Regions from separate parts of the Streptomyces sp. NPDC047525 genome, predicted to be linked through region 1. Evidence: riboswitches for the same ligand, from Rfam matches in the RefSeq annotation. Region 1 holds a riboswitch; the other holds the start of a gene.
The links. A riboswitch is a leader RNA that binds a small molecule or an ion and turns the genes downstream of it on or off. The one in region 1 is predicted to bind thiamine pyrophosphate.
Positions count from the first base shown of each region.

Region 2: linked by a shared signal. The riboswitch ahead of thiM (hydroxyethylthiazole kinase) and the one ahead of ABZ833_RS35980 (thiamine ABC transporter substrate-binding protein) in region 1 are both predicted to bind thiamine pyrophosphate.

Region 1 covers NZ_JBEYTL010000017.1:89,533-97,090, reverse strand. Annotated here, with positions in the region: gene ABZ833_RS35990 (ABC transporter ATP-binding protein) at 1-116, opposite strand, end outside; gene ABZ833_RS35985 (iron ABC transporter permease) at 116-1,726, opposite strand; gene ABZ833_RS35980 (thiamine ABC transporter substrate-binding protein) at 1,786-2,886, opposite strand; TPP riboswitch at 2,960-3,077, opposite strand; gene rlmN (23S rRNA (adenine(2503)-C(2))-methyltransferase RlmN) at 3,117-4,223, opposite strand; gene ABZ833_RS35970 (AAA family ATPase) at 4,565-6,550, opposite strand; gene ABZ833_RS35965 (YdcF family protein) at 6,808-7,473, opposite strand; partial or broken gene ABZ833_RS35960 (GntR family transcriptional regulator) at 7,477-7,558, opposite strand, start outside.
Region 2 covers NZ_JBEYTL010000018.1:77,592-85,149, forward strand. Annotated here, with positions in the region: gene ABZ833_RS36785 (cytosine permease) at 1-400, opposite strand, end outside; gene tenA (thiaminase II) at 397-1,086, opposite strand; gene thiD (bifunctional hydroxymethylpyrimidine kinase/phosphomethylpyrimidine kinase) at 1,092-1,916, opposite strand; gene thiE (thiamine phosphate synthase) at 1,913-2,551, opposite strand; gene thiM (hydroxyethylthiazole kinase) at 2,781-3,557, opposite strand; TPP riboswitch at 3,605-3,730, opposite strand; gene ABZ833_RS36810 (hypothetical protein) at 4,807-4,989, shown strand; gene ABZ833_RS36815 (hypothetical protein) at 5,407-5,565, opposite strand; gene ABZ833_RS36820 (hypothetical protein) at 5,583-5,720, shown strand; gene ABZ833_RS36825 (FKBP-type peptidyl-prolyl cis-trans isomerase) at 5,736-6,116, shown strand; gene ABZ833_RS36830 (immunity 49 family protein) at 6,215-7,087, opposite strand; partial or broken gene ABZ833_RS36835 (IS30 family transposase) at 7,414-7,558, opposite strand, start outside.

The sequences.
Region 1 (7,558 bases):
ACGGCACGCGCCCCGAACCGCACGGTCGCATCAACCAAGGTCAGCAACCCCGCACCACCAGCACCCGCACCACCGGCACCCACACCACCGCTGCCCACACCCACACCCACACCCATCAGAACTCCCCAGTCGTGCGATCGGTACGGAGCCGTTCGAGCAGCAGCAGCGACACCGCGCACACCACCATCAAGATCGTCGAAAGTGCCATCGCCTGCCCGTAGTTGAGCTCTCCCGCCCGCCCGAGCAGCCGCGCCACCGCGACCGGGAGCGTCGGGTTGTCCGGCCGCGCGATGAACACGGTCGCGCCGAACTCCCCCAGGGACACGGCGAAGGCGAACCCGGCGGCGATGAGCAGCGCCCGCCGCACCATCGGCAGATCGACCTCACGCCAGGCCCGCAGCGGCGAGGCCCCGAGCACGGCCGCCGCCTCACGCAGGCGTCCGTCCACCGCACGCAGGACGGGAAGCATGGTGCGTACGACGAAGGGCACGCCCACCAGCGCCTGCGCGAGCGGCACCAGGATCCACGTGGACCGCAGGTCGAGCGGAGGCTTGTCCAGCGTGATCAGGAACCCGAAGCCGACCGTCACCGCGGACACCCCGAGCGGCAGCATCAACAGCGCGTCGAAGCCGCGCACCAGGCGGCCGGCCTTCCGGGTGAGCGCCGCGGCGGCGAGCCCGCCGATCACCAGGGCGATGGCGGTGGCGGCGAGCGCGTACTGAAGCGAATTCCAGACCGCTTCGATCGGCGGTACGAGGAAGGCGCCCCCGTCGGCCGAGGTCAGCTCCTGGTAGTACGTGAAGCCGTAGCCGCCGGGACCGCTCAGGGACCGCTCGATCAGCACCCCGAGCGGCAGCAGTATCAGCACGGCGATCGTGACCATGACTCCGGCGAGCAGCGTCCATTGCCCGGCGCCGCGCGGGCGCCGCGCGACCGCGGAGGCGTCGACCAGCTTCAGTGCGGTCTCCCGCCTGCGCACGGTCCACGCGTGCACGGCGAGGATCATGCCGACCGCCGCGAACTGCACGATCGTCAGGACGGCGGCCGTCGACAGGTCGAGGAGCTGGGCGGTCTGCCGGTAGATCTCGACTTCGAGCGTCGAGTACGCGGGTCCGCCGAGGATCTGCACGACGCCGAAGGAGGTGAAGGTGAAGAGGAAGACCATGAGCGAGGCGGCGGCGACCGCGGGACCGAGCGCGGGCAGCGTCACCGTCCGCCAGGCGGTCCACCGCGAGGCGCCGAGCATCCGCGCGGCCTCCTCCTGACGCGGGTCGAGCTGCGACCAGAGCCCGCCGACGGTCCGTACGACGACGGCGTAGTTGAAGAAGACGTGCGCGAGCAGAATCGCCCACACGGTCGTGTCGAGCCGCACGCCCCACATCTCGTCGAGCAGACCGCCGCGGCCGAGCAGCGCGAGGAACGCGGTCCCGACGACGACCGTCGGCAGCACGAACGGCACCGTGACGACCGCCCGCAGAATCTGCTTGCCCCTGAACTCGAAGCGCGCGAAGACGTACGCGCCGGGGAGCGCGATCAGCAGCGTGAGCGCGGTCGACGCGAGCGCCTGCCAGGTGGTGAACCACAGCACGTGCCGGACGTCGGACTGCGCGAGGACATCGGCGATCCGCCCGAACTGCCACTCCCCGCCCACCTTCAGGCCGCGCGCGACGATCGCGGCGACCGGATAGGCGAAGAAGACGGCGAAGAACGCGACGGGCACGGCCATCAGGCCGAGCCGAGCCGCGCTCCCACGCGAGAGCCCCTTACGCCCCTTACGGGACTTGCCTACTTCAGTACGAGCGAGGTCCACGACTTGACCCACTGCTCGCGGTTGTCGGCGATCTTCTTCGGAGCCATGGTCTCCGGCTTGTCGATCGTCACGCCGTGCTTGACGAACAGCTCGGGCAGCTCGGCGTCCTCGCGCACCGGGTTCACGAACATGTTCAGCGGCATGTCGTCCTGGAACTTGGTGCTGATCAGGAAGTCGAGGAGCGCCTTGCCGCCCTTCTCGTTCTTGGCGTTGCTGAGCAGACCCGCGTACTCGACCTGCCGGAAGCAGGTGCCGGTCGCGACGCCGGTCGGCGCCTCCTTGGGCTGCGGCTTGGCGTAGAGCACCTCGACGGGCGGCGACGAGGCGTACGAGACGACGAGGGGCCGGTCACCCTTGGCCTTCTTCCCCCCGGCAGACCCGGAGAACTCCTCGTTGTAGGCCTGCTCCCAGCCGTCGACGACCTTGACGCCGTTGGCCTTGAGCTTCTTCCAGTAGCCCTGCCAGCCGCCGTCGCCGTACTGGGCTGCGGTACCGAGCAGGAACCCGAGACCGGGCGACGAGGTGGCGACGTTCTCGGTGACAAGGAGATCCCTGTAGGCGGGCTTGGTCAGATCCTCGAAGGACTTCGGCGGCGCCAGCTTCTTGTCGGCGAAGTACTTCTTGTCGTAGTTGACGCAGATGTCACCGCTGTCGACGGGCGTCACCCGATGCTTGCCCTGATCAACGCGGAACTGCGAGTTGACCTGGTCCAAGCCCTTGGCCTCGTAGGACTGGAAGAGTCCGTTGTCGAGCGCGCGGGAGAGCAGGGTGTTGTCGACGCCGAAGAAGACGTCGCCCTGCGGGTTGTCCTTGGAGAGGATCGCCTTGTTCACGGCGGCGCCGGCATCCCCGTCCTTGAGAACATTGACCTTGTAGCCGGACCGCTTCTCGAACTCCTTCAGTACGTCCTTGGAGACGTTGAAGGAGTCATGGCTGACGAGCGTGACGCTCTTGGAGTCGTCCTTGCCGCCGCTGCCCGCCGACTCGCTGCCGCAGGCGGAGAGCGCGACAAGCCCGAGACCGACGGCGACCGCGGTGACCGTGACCTTCTTCTTGGTGGTGCTCACTGAATTCATTCCTCCTGGAGTGACCAGGAAGAGACGCGGCCCTGCCCGCGGACCGGACCGGTCCGCGGGCAGGGCGCAACAGCTTGAGTGATGACCGAACTTCCTACCCGGAATGACCCGGGCAAGGTTCAGAGGGTCTGCGGCCAACCTGTCCTTGGCTGCCGCACTCTCAGCGCTGTGGCGCTCCCCTGTCGGAATATGAAGATGTGTTCCGGCTATGAAGTTGTGTTTCGGCCAGCCTAACGCTCGGACGCGGCGAGCTGACCGCACGCCCCGTCGATCTCCTGGCCACGGGTGTCACGAACCGTGACAGGCACCCCATGAGCGGCGATGGCATCCACAAAGGCCTTCTCGTCCTCCGGCCGGGATGCCGTCCACTTCGAACCCGGCGTCGGGTTCAGCGGGATCAGGTTCACGTGCACGGGCTTGTTCTTGAGCAGCCGCCCGAGCCGGTCACCGCGCCACGCGTGGTCGTTGATGTCGCGGATCAGCGCGTACTCGATGGACAGCCGGCGCCCGGACTTGGCCGCGTACTCCCAGCCTGCATCCAGCACTTCCCGCACGTTCCACCGCGTATTGACGGGTACGAGGGTGTCGCGGAGCTCGTCGTCGGGCGCGTGCAGCGAGATGGCGAGGCGGCACTTGAAGCCCTCGTCGGCGAACCGGTGGATGGCGGGCACCAGGCCGACGGTCGAAACGGTGATCCCACGCTGCGAGAGTCCGACCCCGTCGGGCTCGGGGTCCGTCAGCCGGCGGATGGCTCCGGTCACGCGGTTGTAGTTGGCGAGCGGCTCGCCCATCCCCATGAAAACGATGTTGGAGAGCCGGGCGGGCCCGCCCGGAATCTCCCCGTCCCGCAACGCACGCATGCCGTCGACGATCTGGTGCACGATCTCGGCGGTCGACAGATTCCGGTCAAGACCGGCCTGCCCCGTGGCACAGAACGGACAGTTCATCCCGCATCCGGCCTGCGACGAGATGCACATCGTCACGCGGTCCGGATAGCGCATGAGCACGGACTCGACGAGCGTCCCGTCGAAGAGGCGCCACAGCGTCTTGCGCGTGGTGTCGTCGTCACAGCTGATGTGCCGCACCACGGACATCAGCTCAGGAAGCAGCGCCTCCTGCAGCTTGCCCCGCGAACCGGCGGGAATGTCGGTCCACTGCTCCGGGTCGTGCGCGTACCGCGCGAAGTAGTGCTGCGAGAGCTGCTTGGCGCGAAACGGTTTCTCGCCGACAGCGGCGACGGCTTCCTTGCGCTCGGCGGGCGTGAGGTCGGCGAGATGCCGCGGCGGCTTCTTGGCTCCGCGGGGCGCGACGAAGGTGAGTTCTCCGGGTACAGGCATGGTCCATCCAGTGTCGCAGACGCCGGGGGCCCGGCCAGGTCACGGCCTATGGGTGGTGGTCGTTGTTGGTCACCGCTGGTGGGTGTGGGCCCCCCTTGGACGGCCCAGGGACGGCCCGGCCCTTCGCAGGCTGACCTGTGCCAGAGGCGAAGTGGGTCACGGAGAAAGCGCAGCGGTCGGCCCCTGGAGGTGAGACGCCTGTCACCACTCTTGGGTGCCACGCCGAACGCCCGCTGACAACAGGGCGTTTCCTGTCCCGATTTGGCGAGGCCACTCTCAGAGCTCGTCCGCAGTGACTCGACCTTCGAGACAGGAACCCATACTTCACATGCGTGCACTCGCTATGGAGTTCCTACTTCATTGGCGAGACTAAATATCTCAGCGGCAATCTTTGGCTCCTGCGTCTTTGCATAGTGTGCGAGTGACTGGCGCAAGTGTTCGCGACCTTCAGGAGTAGGATTTCCACTTTCCCACGCAGAGCGATGCTTCCGCAACTCGCCGATCAACTTATCTCGCTCGACAGAGGGGGCTCCTCGTGTCGCGACCTCTACACCAGTAGAGGGAATATACAAGCGGATTTGATTGATGGCGGGTGCAGTCAACAGCTTGAGACGCTCCCCCTTCGCAGAGCATTGCGCGGATGCGACGCGGAACCCGTCGAAGCTGAACACCTTCGACAAAGAATTCTTTTTATAGAATTCTTTTAGGATGGACTTACCGTGAAAAAGCTCTAACGCCTTTCCAGAACTAAGGATTTCCCCTACTCTAACCCTAATCGAATCCGTCAAATCCGGTAGATTCTGCTCTGCGATCTTAGCTTTCAAGCTAGCGACTTGATCTTCGATATCTTCGATTGCCTGATCTGGATCCACTTTGTCTGTCGTAATCCATGCCCCTGGCATGGCGGCACGAATTCGAAGCCGCACCTCCTCCTCCACTCGACATGAGGCAATAGCATCAAGAGATGCTCTCACGTCGGCCAGCGAGGAAAGCCCGACTGTTGGGCCGTGATCCTTCAAGAGCTCCCACAACTGCTCTGCATCTAGAAGTAAATTCTCAATCATCGCGACGGGCCAGGCGACAACAAAATCAGGGATACCTGATGCTGAAGTATCTGAGTCCACGAGGCCAAAAACCGGCATTCCGGGAAGGTGCAGCGAAGCTCCGCGGAGAGATTTGGTGGCACTAACCACCTCCTTTCGACTTCTCGCTGGAGCGACCGCCCAGTGCTCAACCTCCGGGATAAGAAGCTTCATCAACCTTTCGTCTGTCACCGCGGATTTATTTCCGGTTACGCTGGACTCCCCCTCAACAAAGACGATCGGCTTTCCGCGGGTCAGCATGTGTGTACTGCCAGTAAGACCTCGCGCTACCTCAAGGCGCTCCGCAGTAGAACTGAGCCTGGACAACTGATTATCTCCTACATAACCAGGTGGAGAAAGTACGTAAAGTTCGTCATCCTGGAGAGCGTCAAGAAAAACGGGAGACTGCGTAGCGAAAATGAACTGCGCACGCGCTTCACGCGCAATAGTTCGCATGTACTCAAGTACGTTTAGTTGCAATAGTGGATGAAGATGAATTTCAGGCTCATCCAAAACCAAAGTAATTGGGACAATATTCGGGTCGTCCGGATAGGTGCAGCCGGTCAGAACTTTGGCCTCGCGCTCCACAAATGGGAGGAAGAGCGAGATTGCCGCCTTCTCCCCAGACGACAAGTCATCAATATCAAACTCGGGCCCTTGCTCCAGATCTGAGCGCTTGAAGACTACTCTAATGTTTTGAACATTCGAGGTGTCGATGCGGGAAAGCGTTAGGTGCGGGAGGAGGATAGACACCAGTTGCTTTAGCGGCAGCAGCAGGTCTGGAACCGTACCCTTAGAAACTTGCCCACCCTGCGCCTCGAATTGAGAGTGCACCAATTCACGTTGCTGATTATTCAGCCGGACAATGGCAGTCTTTGCTAGAGCGTTGGAGTCATCTGCCGAGCTAGCATTGCGCCCTAGCCCTGGCAGAAAATGAAGACCGTTCGGTGCGCCATATTGGTAGTTCGGGATAGATTCCGACTTCAAAATATCCTGAAACTCGAAGGGGAACCCAATAACGTGAAACTCAGAAAGCTGACTGCTTCGCCAAGTCCTGTGAGGTCCCACATAGAGCAAATCCGAGCCGGGTTCGAGCAGACTTGCCCTATGGGTTCTGATGCCTTCCAGTAGAGTGGACTTTCCAGCTCCATTTGGTCCCGCAATCGCGACCAAGTTTGGTAGTTCGTCAGCCTGCGCTCGCGCCAGGCCACGAATCGATTGGATGTCGAACGATCTAATGGCCATGGAGCATCCCTCAGAAGGAGCGAAAGGCACAGCAACGGTGAATTCGCAGGAAGTCAGCTGACTCGACTCTTCAATGCTAGCGCGAATGTGATGGCTGCCACGTGTGATTGGCCTACTGAGGGACTGACACCGGACCGCTTAGCGAACCCTCTCTGAGAGCTTCAAGGAAGGGCAGCGAACGGGACCCAGACGATCTGGTCGGGTCGCAGAGCGCCAGCGACTACCCCTGGGCCAGGCGAGAGGAGCCCCGTTACCGGTCAACTCTTGCTCGACACATCCTGCAGGAGGCGGCTTGTGAAGCCCGCCCCTCGCAAGCGTTGGTACGCAGCCTCCACGCCCTGGGGAACCTGCTGCTCGATCACAAACCCGTGCTCGGGATAGATCATGAGCCGCTGTTGCGCCCCGACAAGCATGTCGATGACGAGTCGCGCATCCTGGATCGAGTCGACGTACTCCGCGAGCGTCATGGCCGTCGACGCACTCACCCACGTCACGTCCGGCCAGACCTTGCACGCCGTGGCGTGGGAACGGCGCTCTTCGTACGGCTTACTAACCAGTAGCGCAGATTCCACGGGCACCCCGCGCTCTTCCAGCAAGGCCCGTGACAGCGTGATGTTCTCGCCCGTGTTGCGAGCGTGCGGCTCGACGAGGACCGCGTCTGCCGGTACTCCGAGCTCCAAGGCCCGCTCGCGATAGTGCTCGGCCTCGCCTTTGGGCATCGCCTCTCGCGTCGTACGGCTGGTGGCCCCGGTGAAGACGATCAGCGGAGCCAGGCCTCGGTGATACAGGTCAGCCGTGACGTCAGCGACGCCGAGATCGTGACTGCCGAGCCCGATCGCCACCGAGCATCGCCGGGGTTCGTGGCCCATCTGCTGGAAGTCCCACAGTTCCTGCGCATCGGCCCACGCCTGGGCGGAGATCACGCCTTATCGCCTTCTTCCCTGCGCCGAGTCGGGCGCCTTGAAGTCGTTGGACCACGCGAAGGGCGTGGCCGCATGAACGCCAATG
Region 2 (7,558 bases), on a different contig from region 1:
CCACCAGCTCGAAGACGGCCCAGCCGACCATCTGCAGCACGTTGAGGACGGTGGGGAGGTAGGACGCCTTCGCGCCGAACAGGCCGCGCAGCAGCACCATCGAGGGCGCGCCGGTGCGGGCCCCGGTGATGGCGGCGAGGCCGAGGGCGGCGGTGCCGATCAGGGTGCCGACGACGGACGCGGTGACGGCGGCTGCGAACGACAGGGTCGGACTGCCGGTGCCAAGGGGGTCGAGGACGACCAGCATGCCGCTGAAGCCGAGCAGGCTGACGCCCAGGTTGGCCCAGAAGGTCCCTTGGTCCAGGCCGCTCAGGACCTTGGGTGTGGGCTGGTCGAGGGTGAGCGGCGCCTCGTTCGCCGGGGCTGGTCCCGGGGTGGTGGGGTCGGTGGTGGTCGTCACTTCGCGGGCTCCGAAACCTGGACAGGAGCGGCGCCGACGGGCCAGGACTCCATGCGCCAGGCGGCGTCCCAGAACATCCACTCCCAGGTGGACGCGGTGGTGAAGGCCGTACGCATCCGTGCGCGGGTGGCCGGATCGGCCTGGTCCGCAAGCCGGTTGACGATCTGCCGGGCGTGTTCGGTGGCGGCTTCGAACTCCTCGTCGGCGTACGTGCCGATCCAGTCGCCGTAGGGGTGGGTGGCGAGGTCGCCTGCCGTCTCGAGGAGCGCCCGGCCCACCTCGGCGTAGATCCAGAAGCAGGGCAGGACCGCGGCGGTCAGCTCCGGGTAGCCCTGGGTGTGAGCCACGGAGAGCAGGTAGGAGGTGTATCCGGTGCCGGTGGGGGAGGGCGTCCAGGCGTCGACGTCGACGACGTTGCTCTCGTGCAGGGAGCTCTCGACGACCACGGCGTCGTGGGCGGACTTCGCGAAGAACGCGATGTCCTGCGGCCGGTCCGCCTTCGCGGCGGCGCTGGCCAGCGCGCGGGCGTAGCCGCGCAGGTAGTGGGCGTCCTGGGCCAGGTAGTAGACGAACTTCTCCCGGTCCAGGGTGCCGTCGCCGAGGGCGATGACGAACGGCAGCTTGTCGATGGCCGCACGTATCTCGGCCGTGGCCGTCCACAGCTCGTCGCAGAACGTTGTGGTCATGGGGCTCAGCTCCAGTACTGGTAGAAGTGGTGGACGGGTCCGTGGCCGCGGCCGATATGCAGGGTGTCGGCCGCGCGCAGGGCCCCGGTCAGGTACGCCTTCGCGGCACTGACGGTGGTGTGCCAGTCGTCGTGCTGCGGGCGCAGGGCGGCGATAGCGGCGGAGAGGGTGCAGCCGGTGCCATGGGTGTTGCGCGTGTTCACGCGGGGTGCGGACAGCTCGGTGACGCCCGAGCCTGAGGCGTCCGTGGCGTCGACGAGGATGTCTACGGACTCGGCGTCGTGTGTGTGGTGGCCGCCCTTGAGGAGGACGCGCCTGGCGCCGGTTTTGAGGAGTGAGTGGGCCTGCTCGATGGCTTCTGCGCGGTTCCTTGCGGCGGCGGTGCCGAGGAGGTCGCCGGCCTCGGGGAGGTTGGGCGTGATGAGGTCGGCGAGAGGCAGCAGACGGTCGCGCAGCACCGTCACCGCATCGGCCTCGAGGAGGCGGTGGCCGCTGGTCGAGACCATGACGGGGTCGAGGACGACATACCGGGGGCGGTGCCGCTCCAGGGCTTCTGCGACGGCTTCGGCGATGGCGGCGTCGGCCAGCATTCCGATCTTGACGGCGTCCACCGGGACGTCGGCGAACAGAGTGTCGAGCTGCTCGGTGACGAACGCCGGGGGGACGGTATGGATGCCGCTGACGCCTTGAGTGTTCTGTGCGGTCAGGGCGGTCAGAACTGCTGTTCCGTAGGCGCCGTTGGCGGAGAACGCCTTCAAGTCGGCTTGTATCCCGGCGCCGCCGGAGGGGTCGCTGGCGGCGATGCTGAGGGCGATGGGCGGGCTGGTCACGCGGGGATCTCCTGTCGCAGAGTGCGAACGAGGGAACGGGCTGCGGCCTCGGGGTCGGGCTGCCCGCAGACCGCGCTGACGACAGCGATCCCGGCCGCGCCACTTCCCATGACCGCGGCGGCCTCGGACACGCCGATCCCGCCGATGGCCACGCAGGGCAGCGGGCTCTCCCGAACGATCTGGGCCAGGCCGCCCAGACCGAGCGGGACGTCCGCGTCCGGCTTGGTGGACTGCGGGAACACCGGACCGACACCGAGGTGGTCGACGGCGTCCGGCACGTGCGCCAGCTGCTCGGGACGGCTGACGGACAGGCCGATGTACGCATCGGGACCGAGCTGGCACCGGGCGGTCTCGGGGGAGACGTCCCGCTGCCCGAGGTGGACGCCGTCCGCGTCCAGCCAGACAGCCACGTCCAGGCGATCGTTGACGATCAAGGGGACACCAGTGCCCGCGAGTTCGGCCTGGATCACCCGGCCGAGCGAGAACAGCGTGCGGGCGTCCGCGTCCGGATCACGCAACTGGACGGCGGTGACGCCGCCCTTGACGGCCGCTGCAACGGTAGGGCCGACACCGCGGTGGCCGCAGAGTCCGGTGTCGGTCACGAGATACAGGGACAGGTCGAGAGGAGGTCGCATGGGTTACTCCTTGGGGTCTCCCGGCCGGGGAAAAGCGGGGGAAACGCATCGGGAGGTACGGGGGAAGGGCAGGCCCTGACGTGCACGGACCTTGAGTTGTTCACAGGCGCGAGATGGGGGACAGGGCAGCCAGACTCGGTGCTGGGGGCGCCGCCCCAGGGCGGGCGGGTCCTTTGCAGCGGGTGGTGTCCAGGCCGCTGCTCACGCAGGACCCGCAGTACGCGCATGCTCAGCGCAGGTTGAGAGCCTCGGCGAGCCGCTCAGGGCTGAGCTCGTACAGCGCGTCGATCAGGGCGACCGCGAACGTGCCGGGCCCCGCAGAGCGGGTGGCGGCGTCCTCCGCGGCCACGGTGAGCAGGCCGGTCGCGGCAGTGGCGGCCAGCAGAGCGTCGCCGGTGACGGCTGTGCAGGCGGCCACCAGGGCGCCGAGTGAGCAGCCCGTTCCCGTCACCAGAGCCAGCAGCGGGTGCCCGTTGGCCAGGCGCACCACTCGCGTCCCGTCCGTGAGGACGTCCTCCGGACCGCTCACCGCGACCGCGCAGCCGTAGCGCCGGGCCAGCGCGCCTGCCGCGGCCAGCGCGGCATCGGGGGCGTCCGTGCTGTCCACGCCGCGCCCGCCCGTGCCGCCGTCCAGGGCCAGGATCTCGGAAGCATTGCCGCGAACGACCGCCGGAGGTGCGCTCTCCAGCAGTTCGTGGGCGAGCTCGGTGCGCCAGGGCAGCGGGCCGACCGCCACCGGGTCGAGCACCCACGGCCGCCCCGCCCCGGCCGCTTCTGTGACCGCGACGCGCATCGCCGCCGCCGTCACGGACGTCACCGTTCCCAGGTTGACCAGGACACCCCCGGCCACCCGGGCCAGCGCTCCGGCCTCCTCCGCGCTGTGCACCATCGCGGGGGCAGCCCCCGCCGCGAGCAGCACGTTCGCGGTGAACTGCGACACCACGACGTTGGTCAGGCAGTGCACAAGGGGTGCGGAGGTCCGCAGGGACGCGATCACATCCGCCACGGCATCACGGGAAACGGCAGTGCCGTGCCGGGCAGGTACGGAGGCAGTATCCATCGTCAACACCCTTCCTACGCCGGCATTACCCGGTCCAGGTTCATGCGGTCGGCGGAAAGGGGATCAAGTCCCGTCCGCCCTCTCAGCCCGGCTACTCCCGAGCTCCCGCGGTGGTCGCTACGCAATGTACCTCCTTCAGGAACAGGAGTTCGCACTCGGGTACCTCACGAAACGACACGGATCTGTTGGCGGAACTGACGAGGGACCCCTTGGCCACCAGGCCGAGACCTGTCCGCATCGACTGCTGCCGCAAGCGGTGTGGTGGAGGGCCATGCCCAGGTACTGGACCTCCTGCGACACCGCATCGCCACCTGGACCGGTACGTGCCAACCTGCCAGGCCGACCTCCCGGACAGAAAGAGCGGCGCCTGGCGCGTGCTGGGGAGCGGGGCCGAGATGCCGCTGCTGCTTCCCCGCTCGCCGACCAGGCAGCGCGGCTGCCGTCGAAGGCATCCCCAAGGAGATCTGCCTACGATTGGCGCAGAGATCTACGCGGAACCGGTGTGGCAGGCCGACGGCGGCCACGTCGAGCCCGACCGTCACGGCCTTCGCCGATGAGCACGGGCCCAGGAATGCGTCATCGACCGCATGGCGCGCAGCCTGCGAGCCATCGGCTCGAGGCCGTCAGCAGATGCGGGCACCTGGTTGGAGGCATTCTGGCCGGCTGTCATCTGCCGCGAGCAGCAGATGGCAGCAGCTGTGCGAGATCCCGCTGGAGCGCCGAGCGCGCTCCGAAAGACGGGCAACGACAGTGCTGCTCCAATCAGCACACTGAGCGCATGCGATACGAGGAGAAGGCGAAGCTCGCCACCGCAAGGACCTCGGTCCCGGTGGCCATCCTTGTGGCCTCGCCAGTGCTTCTGATAGCCGGAGCGCTGGTCCGTCGCCGATACCTCCGCTACGTCTACCGGGATGAAGCCCCACTGATCCTGGACAAGAAGCAAGGCCTAATCAGCGTCCACTGGTTCGTGGTCACTAGCCCTCTTCTCGAGTGGCTCTGCTGGCCCACGGAGTCACTCGCTCGACTCACCTCACGCCGAGGTTGAACGGCAAGGTAAGTGCCGGTTCGTGATCCGCGTACGCCAACGTGGCAACTAGCAGGGCCCATTCCGGTAATCGGCCCGTCGGAGGGAGGAGAGTGGGGGGTGGGATCCCTCCGGGTTCTGGTGCTCCCTTCCCTTGGAGAAGGTGTCCTGATGAGGGCTTCGTCGGCTGAACAGGGCGCGGTGATCGCGGAGATCGTGGATGCGGTCCGTGAGGTGAGCTACTGGCGGGCCGGCGTGTTGATGGAGCGGTTCGTGCGGGACGCGGACCTGGCCAGTCTGTGCGCGCTGCGCGCGGCCCTCGCCGCGGACGGCCCGGTGGATGCCGGGCGGTGAGCAGGCTCCTGCCCGCCATCTTCTCCGCGCTCCGTAGGAGAAGGACTCTCTCCTCTCCGTGAGGAGGGAGATGAGATGGCCGGTGGTGGGTGCAGCCACCACCGATGGTCGGAAATCGACGGCGGCCGCACGGCGCGGGGACACAATGGCTCCCCGGGTGTCCCCGCGCCCATTCGTCTTCCCTCCATGGAGCGAGCGGGCGGCGCCCCTAGGGCGGGCGGGGAGGACGGGATGCCGGGGCCCCAGTGTCCGCTGCAGGTGCGCGGCCCCGGCCGAGTCACTTAAGGGCTGTCCCGTAATGCATCTCCGGTCGCCCCCCTGCGCTGCGGCGTCTCGAACGGTGGAGCTGTGCAACGGTGTCCGCGTGTTCCGGGGCTTGTCGGGCCAGCTTCAGTCGACTCGCTCGGACCGGGGAGTTCAGCGTCCGAAAAGCCCTTTGAGGCCCTTCCTGCAAGTTGCGGGCGGATCCTGCCCCTTGATCTCCTCTTCCATGAGGACAAGCTCGCCTGTGCTTACGCGGAAGTGCGTCTCGTCGTAGCCGCTTTTCACCTTCACCAGCCATGTCCCGTCGTGCATGCGGAACACACTCCGGTATGACCCAGATCGCTGCCGTCGCGGAGCTAGTGTGGGACGCCCTGGACGCGAACGCGACGCTGGTCTACGTCGAATTGCGCCGCGAGTGGGAGGCGGTCGGCCTCTGCCAGGGCTTGTGTGAGGACTTTCAACGGTGAGTGAAGGAGGCTGCTATGAGTGAACTGTCGAAGCCTGGGATCGACCTTCCGGAGGGTGAGGCTCCCACCGAACTGACCATCCGTGACCTCGTGGTGGGGGACGGGCTTGAGGCGAAGCCGGGCAGGGTTGTCCGGGTTCACTACGTCGGGGTCACTTTCGAGTCCGGTAAGGAATTCGACGCCTCGTGGGACCGGGGCCAGTCGTTCAAGTTCGCCGTGGGCGGTGGCAAGGTCATCAAGGGCTGGGACCGCGGTGTCAGAGGGATGAAGGTCGGCGGCCGGCGCGAGATCATCGTTCCGCCGCGCCTCGGCTACGGCAACCAGTCACCCTCGCCGTTGATCCCGGCGGGCTCGACACTCGTCTTCGTGGTGGACCTGCTCTCCGTCGCAGTCTGAGACCTTCTGCCACCCGGCCTCTCCGCCCGGAACCAAGGGCTCAACTGCGGCTCTGTCAGCGGGAAGTCCATGAGAGAGACGCTGACGGCTAACCGGCGTCACGTGGGGAACTCGCCCAACCAGCCGTGCTGCAACAGATGCTTCGGCAAGTACTCCGACTCGACGGCAATCGGAATTCCCCCGTCGTAGGCAAGGCAAGCGATAGCCAGCGGCCCCAAAGCGACGCTTCCATCAATGTCCGCTTCCCGATCCTCGTTCAGCGTCCAGTAACTCTTGTGCAGCTTCAAGGCTTCCAATAGGGCGGGACTGAACCCCTCCTCGTCCTTGCGCACGAAGTGGTAAAAGAGGTTGATCGGTGGGTAGAGCAGGCCGTCCAATAGATCTCGCGGGGCGATTCGCGCGACGGCAGGATCCGACGCCTGGAACGTAGCGGTGAGTTTCTCCACCAACCCAGGCCGGCGCAGCCAGTATGTCTGCAGGGTGTCTACCCAGTGATAGATGTACTCGTCGTACTTTCCCTCGCGTGCGCGCAGTCGCTCCAAGGGGATCTCGCACAGCTGCGTCATTCGCGGCTGATCACGGCAGATGATGGCCAGCCAGAACGCCATCAGCCAGTTTCCCGCATCGGCAGTTGGCATCAAGCCCAAGGCCGGAAGCGTCCGCATCTTCCGGTTGATACGGCACTCGACGGACCCCTCGCCCGCCGCCGTCACGGCGAACAAGGCTGACCCCAGCTGCATCGCATTGACCGTGGCCTCCCACGTCTCCGACGCCGCCGCTCGGGGATCGACGACACAGCGAGCACGCAACACCAGAAGCCCGGTGTCGAAATGTGAGTCGATCAGGCTCGCGGAACCAGCGGAGTCCGCAAGGTGATCGATGCCGTTCACCAAGTGTGCGCTGAGGCGCTCCGCCAACTGCTCGGCGTCAGGTCCTGCCGACAGGTCATGCCGAGCGATGTGTTCGGTCACGGAAGGGTTCCCTTGCTGATATCGAAGTGCTGGTGCGACCGGAGGCGCCGCGTCATGGCGTCGTGTCGCTTCCTCTACCTGCGCTCTGGCGGGCTGCATTTAACCGTGCAGCGTGTGCCTGTGTGTCTCGTCTCGCTGATCACCACGGCCGCCGGAGCCGGGGCGGCCTGGTGGACGAGCAACTAACCAGGGCATTGGTCTTCCACCGGAATCATCCAGTCCTTCACATGGTTGGCGCCGGATTCGTTGGCGAAGGCGCAGAGTTGGAGTATCAGGCTGAGGTTGCTTTCGGGAGCCGTGGCGCGAGGTATGGGGTGTGTGCGCTGGAGCTCGCTGCCCTGGTCCCAGGTCAGGGATCGTTTCAGATGGGCGGCAGGGTCTTGACCGTCTCGACTGGAGCGTCGCGAACGAGCTCGGTTGCTCGGTCGTTCGGCAGGCGCAAGAGCATCACGTAGCGGGTGGAGCGTTCGG